2 regions of the Ferdinandcohnia sp. FSL W7-1320 genome follow, and region 2 is predicted to be linked to the other one. Evidence: riboswitches for the same ligand, from Rfam matches in the RefSeq annotation. Region 2 holds a riboswitch; the other holds the start of a gene.
The links. A riboswitch is a leader RNA that binds a small molecule or an ion and turns the genes downstream of it on or off. The one in region 2 is predicted to bind cyclic di-AMP.
Positions count from the first base shown of each region.

Region 1 (7,362 bases), 540 kb from region 2:
ACTAACGTTCTCCTGTCTATTATGAATTACGCAATTATTGTATTCATTTTTTATTTTCTCTTAAAAAGGTACCATTCTCTTCTATTAAATAAAAAGCTAATCACACTTACATGTATTTACAGTTTCATTGTTATAACAAGAGCAATTACCTTAGTAAAATATAACCAAGTTGATCAAATTCTAATTATGATCCTTTTTTCGTTTATTACGTGGATTACCATCTTATTAGTAGTTCTACTTATTGAGAACTTAAAGCAACAAATTCTCTTACAAAGGGAATTAAGACGTTCTGAAAAATTGAACGTAGTTAGCCAACTAGCAGCATCAGTTGCCCATGAGGTACGCAATCCGCTAACTACAGTAAATGGATTTCTTCAGTTAATTATTCGAGATGATAACATTACTGATAAACAGCGAAATTATATCGTTATTACCCTTTCTGAATTAAATCGTGCACAATCGATCATAAATGATTATTTATCTCTTGCTAAGCCAAATAATAGTAATACTGAATTGGTAAACATCAGCGAAGAACTATCAAAAACGGTTGAACTCATGACATCTTATACAAATATTCAAAGCATTGAGGTTGAAACCTTCATTGAAGACTCGCTATACATTAACGGGAATAAGGATGAAATCAAACAAGTCTTGATAAATATTATTAAAAACGCAATAGAAGCAATTGGAAATGACGGCTTATTGCAAATAAATGCTTTTGCAACAGACCAAGACATTATTGTTAAAATCACTGACAATGGTCCTGGAATGACAAAAGAACAACTTTCCAAAATAGGTACCCCTTTTTATTCAACAAAAGATAAAGGAACTGGCGTAGGGCTGACCATTTGTTTTCAAATTATTGAGCAATTAAAAGGTTCAATCGATGTAGAAAGTACGGTTGGGATAGGAACCTCTTTTCTTATCAAGTTACCAATATCCAAAAATCCTCCAATATATTAAAACATGAGGTGATGCATAATGTGTGGTCGATTTACTCTTTTTGCAGAGTACGAAGATATACTTAACCGTTTTGATATTAAAGCGGCAATTGAACAAGATTTATATCAACCAAGCTATAACATTGCCCCTTCACATTCGGTCCTTTCAGTTATAAATGACGGTACACAAAATCGCTTAGGTTATTTACGTTGGGGATTTGTACCTTCATGGGCAAAGGATGAGAAAGTCGGATATAAAATGATCAATGCACGCGCTGAATCATTGGCTGAAAAACCAAGCTTCAGACATGCCTTTAAACATAGACGCTGTCTGATTATTGCGGATAGCTTTTATGAATGGAAAAAAGGGCCTAACAAAACAAAAACACCGATACGAATTAAATTAAAATCGAATGATATATTCGCAATGGCGGGAATCTGGGAACGTTGGAAATCTCCGGATGGGCATACCTTATATTCTTGTTCAATCATTACCACAACCCCAAACGAACTAATGAGGGATATTCACGATCGTATGCCAGTTATATTAAATAAAGAGGACGAACAAGCATGGCTTAATCCATCTCTAAAGGATGTATCGAGGGTTTCACATCTACTCAAACCACTGACTGCTGACAACATGGAGGCATATGAGGTTTCGTCTTTAGTAAACTCGCCTAGCAATAACTCACCAAATTTAATTCAAAAAATATGTTAATGAAGAAAACGACTAATTTCTATCACGGATTAGTTGTTTTTTATTTTTTTAAAAGCTAATTATCTCAAAACTATTATTTTAGTATACCGAAACTCTTGTGACTATAAGGTAGTCATTTTTACTTATGTATAGGTTTGAAAAACTTGATTTCTATGATCAATAATGCCTATACTTTCATAACTTTCCTTTATGTCAAAGAGTTCTATGTTTTTTAAATACCAAATTTTTCACCTTAAAATTTCATTTCCAACTCTTAAATTTTATACACAATTGACAATTTTCGTGTTAAACTAACAAATATTATATTATTCATATAATATTAATTTCATAAGATAATAAGATGGACAACCATGAAAAAGGGGGAAAGAATATGAAAGAAATCTTTTACAAATGGAATCAGATTAGCCTAGTTAAACGTATATTTGGTGGTATTATCGTTGGTATCCTATTAGCATTAGTCGTACCAGAAGGAGCAAAATGGGTTAGTATTTTTGGTTCATTATTTGTAGGTGCACTAAAAGCTGTTGCACCTGTATTGGTCTTATTCTTAGTTATTGACGCCATCTCTAAACACAGAAGTGGAACCCAAACAAATATCAAATCGATTATCGGCTTATACGCAATAAGTACATTCTTAGCTGGATTCGTAGCCGTTTTGGCAAGTTTTATCTTTCCAGTAAATCTGTCACTTGTTTCTGGTGCAGAAGACCTTTCACCTCCAAGTGGTATTTTAGAGGTCCTTCAAACATTACTATTTAATATTGTAGACAATCCGATTAATGCCCTAATGAATGCAAACTACATCGGAATTCTAGCTTGGGCAGTTGTTCTTGGAATTGCATTAAAAAATGCAAACGACACAACTAAGACATTAATTACCAACGTATCTGATGCAATCGCAACAGTCGTAAAATGGGTAATCAGCCTAGCTCCTATCGGAATCATGGGTCTAGTGTTCGACGCATTTGTAACAAATGGACTATCTGCATTAATGGAATATGGAAAAATCCTAGGCCTTTTGCTTGGCTGTATGTTCTTTATTGCACTTATTGTGAATCCTTTAATTGTCTATTTCTACATTCGTCAAAACCCATATCCACTTGTATTTAGATGTCTAAGAGAAAGTGGGCTAACAGCCTTCTTTACTCGAAGCTCAGCAGCAAACATTCCGGTTAATATGAACCTTTGTGAAAAACTAGGATTAAATAAAGATACTTATTCTATTTCAATCCCATTAGGCGGAACTGTAAATATGGCTGGTGCGGCAGTAACGATTTCTGTTCTTACTCTTGCAGCTGTTCATACACTCGGCATTCAAGTTGATTTTGCAACAGCTCTAATTCTTAGCGTCTTATCAGCAATTTCAGCAGCAGGTGCATCTGGTGTTGCCGGTGGGTCACTTTTACTTATTCCTTTAGCGTCAAGCTTATTCGGAATTCCGAACGATGTTGCCATGCAAGTCGTTGCAGTTGGTTTCATCATCGGTGTCCTACAAGACTCTTGTGAAACTGCTCTTAACTCATCATCGGACGTACTTTTCACTGCAACTGCTGAATATGCTAAGAAACGTAAAGAAAAGAAGAATGTTACGGTTAAGTCGGCTTAATCCTTTATTTAAACATATTAATAAACACAATAAGACAAAGGGACTGATACGTTCTCTTTGTCTTTTTTTATCAAGATTGTTTTTTAATAATTTTTTCTCTGTTATCTGTTTGTGGAGGCTCCTCCAACCACCCATGTTTAATCATAATATTTGCCCCATCCTCAGCGTACATCGAAATTTCTGGAATTAATGATGCATATCTAAATCCTATATCTCTCCTTGGACTAGCCGCCATGGCCATTCCGAAATTCCCAATACCCGCTGCAATCATTGCTGACACATGAAACATAATAAGTTTATCAGAGAAAACACTCGCATTACTATCTGTAACAGCTGAATCCCAACTCATTGGAGCAGGAAGATCCTCTTTGATTAAAAAGTCGCTAAAAAGTTCTATATATTTTTGCGAAAGTTTCTTTCCTCTTACTAAGAATTTTTTTACATCATCACCTTTTGCAGTTTGTGCAAATCCTGTCATCAGTACCTTACCAATCGCATTGGTCTGTATATTTAAAAATAAATGACTAATTTCAATAGAGGTTAGTGCTCTTTTCTTCCCCATGAAACCAGCTAAAAAATGCTGTTTCTCTACAAAATCAACCTTGTCGGGAATAGATATATACGGAGGTCTTACATATATTCCTTGTTTTAACATTAATTCACGTGTTTGGTCCTGCAATTCAACACCTAAATTTAATACCCGCTTATGAAAAGCAATTACATCGGGCCGTGTCGCAAGGCCCAGTGCTCCACTACTACCTGCCATTCCGAGAATAGACATTTGCCTTAGGTACATTAATACGAAAGTATCAGAAAATAGTCTAGGAGCTTTAAAATCTACATCCTGTTCTGTAAATCCTAATGGGATAGGAAATTCTTCTTTTTCAAAAATTTCACGTACAATTTTTTGGTTTTCTTTAGATGCTTCCAGTGTATATTCAATAATTGGACGTACTTCCTCATCTTCAACTTTATCTAAAAAATACAAATTAACACATTCAGCTAACGTATCGTTTATGTATTGTGTCCATAAGCTCGACATCTCCGCAGCTGTTAGACGAATCTTGTTTTTATCCTCCATGTGAACGAACAACCTCCCAGTCTAGTCCTAACAAGGATAATTTCTCCAAAAACGGATAAAATTATTATAATTATTATCCAAAGTCTAAAAATAAACGCAAAAAAATCACTTGAGAAAACTCAAGTGATCTCATGATGATTCCGAGAGGGCTCGAACCTCCGACCCCTACCCTGTCAAGGTAGTGCTCTCCCAGCTGAGCTACGGAATCACTATATGAATAATTCATAATATACATCCGTTTTGAGTGTTTGTCAATTAAATTCTAGTCATTTTATCGTGAATACATAATTTTGTGGTTTTTGCTATTTGTCGTTCACTATTTTCCTATGAAAATATTAACATCGTAAAAACCATAAATATATGTTATTATTGACATATATTCATTTTATTTGTATAAATATAATATCAAGGCAAAGTACAATTTAATAGTCGCTGAATTCCCATTTTTGGGAAACGGGGGAACCATAAACGTGCAAAAGAGCACACGGGGTGAATCCTTTTTTATAAAGGTAGGAGATACTCTTCATCCGAATCCGACAGCTAACCTCGTAAGCATTTGGAGAGAGCATTGTTGCGCAATTTTATCGATAAGCCACGAGCCACACTCTCGTGGTTTTTTGTGTCTTACGAAAAGAATGCTGTTCTTCGACATGCGCATTCCCATTTGTTTTGCCAAAAAAAGAAAACACTTTCAATACAACTTAGAGGAGGTTTTTTATGTCATTAACTAAGAAGATTTTATTAGGTTTAGGTCTTGGTGCGATTGTAGGTCTTATTTTGAATTTAACATCACCTACTGTTTTTGAATATGCAAATACGTGGGTATTCGTTCCATTGGGTCAAATTTTCTTGAATTTAATTAAAATGCTTGTTGTTCCAATAGTCTTGGTATCTATTACTCTAGGAGTTACTGGCCTTGGTGATCCAAAGAAGCTTGGAAGAATTGGTGCCAAAACGATAACATATTTTTTAGCAACTACAACGATAGCGATTACAATTGCCATCGCTCTTGCTTCCATTTTCAAACCTGGTGCTGGTGGAGCTTTTGATACGCAAGGGGCTACTTATGATGGGGCTACTGAAGCTCCTCCATTCATGGAAACCTTAATTGGAATTATCCCGACAAATCCATTCACGTCAATGACAGATGGTAATATGCTTCAAATTATTGCATTTGCAATTTTTATAGGTTTTGCTCTTACCGTGTTAGGCGAAAAAACGAAAGGTATTGTAAATTTATTCGAACAAGCAAATGAAGTATTAATGTATCTTGTTAATCTTGTTATGAAGACGGCTCCTTATGGTACATTCGGATTAATTGCAACAGCTATTGGTGGCCAAGGGTATGCTGCAATAAAAGCAATGCTTGCATACTTCCTAATTGTACTTGCCACTCTACTTATTCACGCAGCCATTACTTATGGTGGCACGATTGCATTATTGGCAAAACGAAACCCTATTGAGTTTTTCAAAGGTTTTGCGCCTGCGATGACAGTTGCTTTTAGTACGTCAAGTAGTAATGCTACACTCCCTATATCAATGGAAACTGCACAGAAAAATCTTAAGGTTCCTGAACCAATTAGTAGCTTTGTTCAACCATTAGGTGCGACTATCAATATGGATGGTACAGCTATTATGCAAGGTGTAGCCACCATTTTCATTGCACAGGTATACGGATTTGACCTAACTTTTACTCAAATTATTATGGTTATCTTAACGGCTGTACTTGCTAGTGTAGGTACTGCTGGTGTTCCTGGTGTTGGTTTAATCATGCTAGCAATGGTTCTAAATCAAGTTGGTTTACCACCAGAAGGTATCGGTTTAATTATTGGTATTGATCGTTTACTTGATATGACACGTACAGCCATCAATATCACAGGTGATGCTGCGTGTGCTGTATATGTTGCAGAATCTGAAAAGAAACATATGGATGAAGCAGCAGCTTAATTTTTAATTTGTACCGAAAGCGACAGGGAGTTTTTCCTGTCGCTTTCCTATTTTTCAAGCGTTATAATAGTGATGCAACATAATTGATCGAATGTTTGGAGGTTTAAAAAGATGACGATTAATAAAGGTACTGTTAGGGAAATGACTATACATAGTAAGATTTTAAATGAAGAACTTGAGCTTATCGTTTATTTGCCTGCTACCTTCTCCCCTCTATATAAATATAATGTACTCATTGCTCAGGACGGGCGCGATTACTTTAATCTAGGCAGGGTTGCGAGAGTTGCGGATAAGCTAATTGAAACAAGTGAAATAAGCAATACCATAATTGTTGGAGTTCCTTATAAAAGCGTTGCAGACCGCCGTAAGAAATATCACCCAGATGGTGAGCAGCATGATTTGTATAAGCGTTTCTTAGGGGAAGAACTTGTCCCATTTCTTGATCAAGAGTTCCCGACCTATCAAATGGGACAAGGACGTGCATTAATCGGGGATTCTCTGGCGGCGACGATTTCACTACTAACAGCACTTGAATACCCACATACTTTTGGAAAGGTGATCATGCAATCTCCCCTTGTAAATGATCATGTTCTGTTACAGGTTGAAAGTTTTGCAGACCCATATCTCCTTGACTTATATCATATAATCGGGACAGGTGAAACCGAGGTGAAAACAACAAAGGGTAATATTGAGGATTTTTTAACGCCAAACCGAAAATTACATAAGCTCATTGTGAGCAAAGGTTTTTCCTATTTCTATGAAGAATTTAACGGTAATCACACGTGGAAATACTGGCAGCCTGACTTACCAAGGGCACTTTCAAAAATGCTCAAATAGCCGTTTTTTTATTCTATCATTTTCAAATATTTGATATAATTATATTATTATTTTTCGTTTACAACATTTGGTACTTCACTTTTTGAAATTTAAAACTATAGGAGGGCAATAAAATGAAATACGGCATTGTTATCTTCCCATCCAAAAAACTTCAAGACATCGCGAATTCATATCGTAAACGGTATGACCCGCATTATGCATTAATCCCACCGCATATCACACTAAAAAACAC
Region 1 covers NZ_JBBPAM010000001.1:3,714,180-3,721,541, forward strand. Annotated here, with positions in the region: gene NST91_RS18300 (ATP-binding protein) at 1-963, shown strand, start outside; gene NST91_RS18305 (SOS response-associated peptidase) at 982-1,659, shown strand; gene sstT (serine/threonine transporter SstT) at 2,030-3,265, shown strand; gene NST91_RS18315 (DUF3231 family protein) at 3,336-4,346, opposite strand; tRNA gene NST91_RS18320 (tRNA-Val) at 4,482-4,554, opposite strand; cyclic di-AMP (ydaO/yuaA leader) riboswitch at 4,767-4,917, shown strand; gene NST91_RS18325 (dicarboxylate/amino acid:cation symporter) at 5,064-6,293, shown strand; gene NST91_RS18330 (alpha/beta hydrolase-fold protein) at 6,405-7,130, shown strand; gene NST91_RS18335 (2'-5' RNA ligase family protein) at 7,244-7,362, shown strand, end outside.
Region 1: it holds a riboswitch for cyclic di-AMP, as region 2 does, so the genes downstream of both, NST91_RS18325 (dicarboxylate/amino acid:cation symporter) here and NST91_RS20765 (cation:dicarboxylate symporter family transporter) in region 2, are expected to answer to the same signal.

Region 2 (7,362 bases):
TCTAATAACTTATCTATTGCTTTATAATTGCTAAGCTCATTGTTTATCAAACTAAGTGTTTCTTCGTGAATATAGCTAGATGTATCATTCGCCTCACTAATATACAGTGAGTAGGCCTCAATGTCATTTTTTTCTACTGCAACTACTGTCTTATCTGTTTGTTCAAGTAAACTGGTCATGATATTTATATAATTTTTTTTCGTAATACTTTCCTTTTCAATATCCTTAAACCTTTGTTGCAGTTTTACTAGTTGCTCCTTACTTTCTTGATAATCAATCAGGTTCTCAGGTAGCGGTTCGTATACGTATATTTGTAACGTTTCAAATGTTTGATTCGTCATTTTCGCAATATCATTTAATAGAAACAAATACTCATCGTTCTCATTATGAAGTTCCATAATGCTTTGATTACTCTGCTCACGTACAACAAACAAAATTACAATTAACAATAAGATGGTTGCAAAATAAATAAGTAACTTTGTTCTAATTTTTATCATTAGGAACCACCATTGTTTCTTCAATATCTAAAGAAGTTTTACGAATAATTGATGAATTAGTATGAGTAATTTCTTTAGTCTGTTTGCCATTCATAATGTCTATCATTTTTTCCACACTTAAGTATCCCATTTCGAAAGGATGCTGTTCCACAATTGCTCCAATATCCCCGTTCTTTAATAATTCCATATTTTCATCGATTGTATCAAAAGTAATGACATACATATCATTTTCCCTTTGTAAAGAATTAGCAGCAGACACAATTCCAATCCCATTGTAAGAACTCGTTCCAAAAAAGGCAGTAATATTTTCATGTTCCGTTAATATGTTGTACGCCTTTTCTTCTACATCCACCCTTGTAATTTTTGACTCTTCAACCGCAACAATTTTTATATCTTCTTCTTGCTCCACGACATCTTTAAATCCCTTTAAACGTTCTAGGTGATGAGGGTTGTCCAAACTGCCGGTTATGATACCGACAGTTGCTAGGCCATTCGTATCTTCAACCAACGCTTTCCCTGCTAATTGGCCAGCCATGTAATTATCTGAACCAATGTATGCATGCCTCATACTTTCGGGAGAGTCTGTATCAATCGTTACAACTGGAATTTCTTGACGCTCTGCTTTATTTATCATGTCGGTAAAATTTTCGTTAAGGCCTTGGACGATAATACCATCCACTTTTGATTTAATTGCTTTGTCAAAGAGTTTCAATTGCTCTTCTGTATTTGATCTTTCAGGCCCAATATACTCCACTAATACATCATACTTTTGACCGGCATCCTTTGCTCCTTCACCAATTAATTGCCAATACTCATGTTCCATCTCCTCCACTATTAATACAAAATGATACTTTGGTAAAGTTACTTCTGGAGAATAAACCTTTTCCATTTCTTGATTAATCGTTTGCACATGTTCATAAAAGTAAATGGAAAAACCTAAAGCTGTTATAAAAGAGATAATTAATAAACTATAGATCAAACGTATCCTCTTCATGTTGCCCCCTTGAATATTGACTATATAAGAGTCATTATGTACTAAAATAGCATATTTCGACATTCTAATGCATTCTATCCGTTCTTATACTCATGTCGAAGATTCGTGACGATCTTCGAACTGCTTTTTACCTCCTCACAATTACATTATTTGAATTTGTAAAAATGAAGAACTTGGGGATAGTAATAGGTAGAAAAGAACAAATGGATGGTGAAATAGGTGGATGGTTTTTCACGATATAAACTAAACGAAACAGAAGACGGAATTGAAGTGATCTTATACCTCGATGAGAACTTAACAGAATACTCTTCTGAGTTAGGAGTCTCATCCCTAGTGGAAGAGGCTGATATAGAAAGGAAAGCTGTTCATTTTATAAAAAACATTCTTCCTGCATTGAAGGTTAAAACCGTTAAGATCATGGCTGGTGGAATGTTATTATCAGCCATAGGTGTTGGTACATTGCCTGCAACTCAAGCCTCTGCAGCTGACGCAACTGGGAAAAAGACACACTCGAAGACTTTATCCCATACTGTAGTTGCTGGCGATACACTATATAGTATTGCTCAAGCTAATGGAACAACCGTTGATGCAATTAAGAGCGTAAATAATCTTTCTTCAGATTCATTACAGATTGGACAAATTTTGACAATTCCTGTTGGAATTACTGATATTCCTGCTCAAACCAATGTAACTACACATCAGGTTGTTCCCGGTGATACGTTATATAGTATTGCCACACGTAATGGCACAACCGTGGATATGCTCAAAAAGGCCAATAATCTATCTTCGGATTTTTTGCAGATCGGTCAAACGTTGACGATTCCTTCTGACAGTGCGTCCACTCCTACTCAAACAAAGCAAACTACACATCAAGTTGTTTCCGGTGATACGTTATATAGTATCGCTAGTCGTAACGGGACAACTATCGATGGAATTAAAAAGGCCAATAATCTATCTTCGGATTTTTTACAGATTGGACAGACGTTAACGATTCCTTCCGGCGGTATGTCCACTCCTACTCAAACCAATCAAACTACCTATCAGGTTGTTTCAGGTGATACGTTATATAGTATTGCTACTCGTAGCGGCACAACTGTGGATGGGATTAAAAAGGCAAACAATCTATCTTCGGATAGTTTGCAGATTGGACAAACGTTGACGATTCCTTCAGGTGTTTCAAGTGCCCCTGCTCCGGTTCAAAACGAAACATCATTCGCTGCAGAACAACAGAAAGTAGTTAACCAGGCAGAAGTGGAATGGCTTGCGAAAATGATACACAGTGAAGCAAGAGGTGAATCTTTAGAGGGACAGATTGCTGTTGGTGCTGTAATTGTGAATCGTGTAAATAGTCCCTTATTTCCTAATAACATAAAAGATGTCTTGTTTGAAAAAAGCTACGGTTACTATCAATTTACACCAGCAGAAAATGGTGCGTTACTTACTGCAACCCCTAACGACCAACATAGAGAAGCTGCAAAACGGGCACTTAATGGTGAGGATCCAACGAATGGAGCATTATTCTTTTACAACCCTGACAAAACATCGAGCTCCTATCTGAGAAGTCGTACCGTTTCAACCACAATAGGAAACCACGTATTTGCCTTTTAGGGACACAGGGACAGGTCCCTTGTCCCAAACCAAAAACAAGCACACTCCTTTAGGAATGTGCTTACTTAATATCACATATTTACGATGCTTGTTGAACAGCTTCAACTTCAGTAGGTGGGTTATATTTGCCTTCCCATTTAGCTACAACTAGAGCTGCCAATGAGTTACCTACGACGTTAACCGCAGTACGTCCCATATCTAGAATACGGTCAATACCAGCAATAAAAGCCAATCCTTCAGCCGGTAAACCAATTGTACTAAACGTCGCTAATAGCACTACAAAGGATACCCCAGGTACTCCAGCCATGCCTTTAGATGTTACCATTAATATTAGCATTAGCATGATTTGTTCCCCAATGCTCAAGTGAATTCCATACATTTGGGCGATAAATAAAGACGCTATGGCCTGGTATAAAACAGATCCATCCAAATTAAAAGAATAACCTGTTGGTATAACGAAAGTTGCTATGTGCTTAGGACTTCCCGCCTTTTCCATTTTATCCATAATCCTCGGAAGTACGGTTTCAGAACTGGATGTTGAAAAAGCAAGGATTAACTCTTCCTTAATCATCTTCAATAATTTAAAAATATTTAAACCAATAAATTTAGCCAATAATCCTAAAATAACTACTACAAAGAAAATCATTGTTCCATAAACAGTAATGGCTAGCTTGCCTAATGGAATAAGTGATTCAAATCCATATTTTGAAATAGTTACACCAATTAATGCAAAAACACCAACCGGAGCATATTTCATAAATAAATTTGTCACATAAAACATGGCATTTGCCATACCCTCAAAGAAACGTAAAACCGGTTTTCCTTTTTCACCAATAGCTGCAATTCCAAGACCGAATACAACTGCAAAGAAAATAGTTGCCAGCATATCTCCTTCAACCATAGCTTGGAACGGATTTGTTGGAACAATATGAAGGAGTGTATCTGTAATAGATTTTCCTTCTTGCGCTTCTGATGTTTCTACATAACCTGAGATATCAGTTTGTTCTAACTGCTCCATTACAAGACCAGCACCTGGTTGGAATAAATTTGCAGAAATAAGGCCGACTGCAATTGCAACCAAGGTCATTCCAATAAAATATGTCAGGGATTTAGCACCTAATTTACCAACTGATTTTAAATCACCAACGCCAGCTATCGCAACGATGATACTTGAAAGAACAATTGGTACAACAATCATTTTAATTAAACGTAAGAAAAGATCTCCGAATGGCTGTAGAAAGGTTTGAGCAGTTTCACTTCCGTAGAAAATCCCACCAACGATAATACCTAAAATAAGACCGATCAAAATTTGACTTGCTAAACTTAACTTGAATTTTTTCATAAATTACCCCACCTTCTTAATAATGTGATTCTGATTACTCAGGTTAGGGAAACATATAGAAAGATAAGATAACAAATAAACGGCTGTTGCCGATTCACTATTCTACCATACTGTTTCCTCTTAATTGCTTACGAGGTTAGCTTTCAGGTTAGGACTAAGGGAAACAATAAGCCCCTTCTATTTAAGAACTCACCAATAGCGAAAAAAAAATTCCGCATGAATAATTTGGGTCCCCCGCTCTAGAAAAAGATTTAGCAATAATGTACTACTCTGATTTTATACTAAAATATTATTCTAGTAAACTATTGATCATTTCCAGTTGTGGGTCCCACCCCTGATTATCTAAAGCGTTAACACTCCAGTGGGGCGGGACCAGCTTTCCAAGGTCAGCTCTTTGTTTCCGGATGAAAAATTGGCGCAGTTTCAACCTCTATCAATACTGGCCCATTATGTAATAATGCTTTTTTTAAGGTAGCTTCTAATTCACTATCTTCTCTGATTGAATAGCCTTTCCACGAGCAAGCTTCGGCTATTTTTACAAAGTCAGGATTCGTTAAATCCACATCCTTTTGAACGCTTCCGCTGGCTATCATTTTATCGCGTTCCATTTGTAACGCATGATTATTGAAAATGATGACTGTAATATTTAAGTTATATCGGATGGCCGTTAATAAATCGGCTAAAGTCATTTCAATCCCGCCATCCCCAACGACTGCAACCACTTGCTTCTCCGGGAAGCACAGTTTTGCTGAAAGAGCGGCAGGTAAACCAAATCCCATTGTTCGCCATTCTCCTGAAAAGATGATTTGTTGTTTAGTTGAGCGAAAATTACGATTGAACCAAACAGTTACATCACCCGTATCTAGAGTAATAATTGCATCGTTTTGAACAGTATTTTCAATAGCTCTAACAATTCTTGAAGGATGGAGCGGTTGTGAAGATTGTAATCCTTCTTGCTCGTTTTGAGTATCCCATGTTTCTTTTGTCTTTTGGATGTTTGTTACCCAAGTTTGATTTTGTGAAACGCTATGAAGATGTTTCGTTAACAGTGGGACAAGCATTTCAGCTGAACCTACAATACCTAACTCAACAGGTATACCTTTCCCAATATTCTCTTTCGCAACATCAATTTGAATCACCTTCGCATGCTCTGGAACATATCCTTCCGGCCACCACAAGTTCCCTACTACTAAAACAACATCTGACTCTTGAAAAAGATCTTTAGCATGAGGGTTTCCCCCTTGTCCAATTCCTCCTAAAAAGTGCGTACAGGATTGAGGAAACACCCCTTTTGCACCTAAACTTACAAGGATACCCGCTCCCCAAAGTTCTGCTAGTTTCTCTACTTCATTTACAACATGTATTGCCCCAAGGCCTGCTAAAATCATTGGTTTTTTTGCGTTTTTCATTAATTCAACAACCTCTGTGATATCTTGTTCATCTATAGATGTGGCAGTCTGTATCATTTTTGGTTCCCGCTGAATTTTTGCAGTCGAATTCATTGAAAAAAGATCTTTTGGAATCGATAGATGAGTAACAGCCCCTTTATCAAGTGATGTTTTCATCGCTTTTGTTAAAACATCTATAATGGCGTCAGGGTGTGCGAGCAAAGACGTATATTCTGCGAGTGGTTTTATTAATTCTTGTTGATTAAGATACTGCTTATAGTCTGTCCCAATTTTTTGAGTGGGAGCCTGACCAGTAATAGCCAATACGGGTGCCTTGTCCAGAAAAGCGTCCCCTAAACCATTGAGTAAGTTTCCTAAACCAGGTCCCATCGTTGCAAGACAAACGCCAAGCTTACCCGTTAACTTTGCCTCAGCTGAAGCCATCATGGCGGCAACCGATTCATGTTTCACCGCTATAAATTGTATTGAATTCTGCTTTGCTAGTTCATCCATAAACCCAATAATGGCATCACCGACAACCCCATAGATCCTTTTAACTCCCCACATCCCAAGTTGCTTTAACATAAGACTTGCAACAGTTTCCTTTGTTGATTGATTAGACTCTGAAATCACGCTACAAACCCCTCCTAAAATTACTTTATCCCTTACCTTTCCAATTACTGAGGTCTACTATTCAGAGCATGTTTTTAATCATCCATCAACAGTCCAACATATTTTTCATTACATCTTCGTTTGAATATCTGTCAGTAAACCGATATATTTTATGTTAAAAATGTCGAGTATTATATAAATTGCTTTGCTATTATGAAGACATGAAAAGGAGGGATACATTGTTAAAGGAATTAAACCAAGTGATCGATTATATCGAAAATCGTTTAACTGATGACCTATCTCTTGAAAGAATTTCTGAATATGCCGGGGTATCCGATTATCACTTTAGAAAGATCTTTTTTTATCTTTCAGGGCTGACGCTAAGTGAATATATTAAAAACAGAAAATTGTCAGAGGCAAACAAGGATTTATTACATGGTGATAAAGTTACAGATGTTGCATTTAAATATGGGTATCAATCAGTCGACGGCTTTACTAGAGCATTTAAAAAATGGAGTGGTTTTTTACCATCGGATGTAATTAAAACTGGAATAAGCAAATCGTTTCCCAAACTTTCATTCGTAATAACTGTTAAAGGAGGAACATCTATGGAATTTAGAATTGAAGATAAACCTGCATTTAATTTAGTTGGTGTAAGCAAACGGGTCCCAATGCAATTTGAAGGCGTGAATAATGAGATTGTAAAGCTTGCACAAAGCATAACGGACGAACAAAAAGAAGAAATGCATTCCCTTCAAAATATAGATCCTTATGAAATTGTGAATGCCTCTTACCACGCTGACGCTAATTTCATAAAAGAAGAAGGCGATTTAACCCACATGATTGGTGTGTTAACAACGGAAAATCAAGTAAGTGACCGATTAGACATAGTACCAGTCGAAGCATGTACATGGGCAATCT
Region 2 covers NZ_JBBPAM010000001.1:4,259,001-4,266,362, forward strand. Annotated here, with positions in the region: gene NST91_RS20750 (sensor histidine kinase) at 1-497, opposite strand, end outside; gene NST91_RS20755 (sugar-binding protein) at 484-1,491, opposite strand; gene NST91_RS20760 (LysM peptidoglycan-binding domain-containing protein) at 1,711-3,099, shown strand; gene NST91_RS20765 (cation:dicarboxylate symporter family transporter) at 3,179-4,441, opposite strand; cyclic di-AMP (ydaO/yuaA leader) riboswitch at 4,552-4,708, opposite strand; gene NST91_RS20770 (thiamine pyrophosphate-binding protein) at 4,828-6,462, opposite strand; gene NST91_RS20775 (AraC family transcriptional regulator) at 6,681-7,362, shown strand, end outside.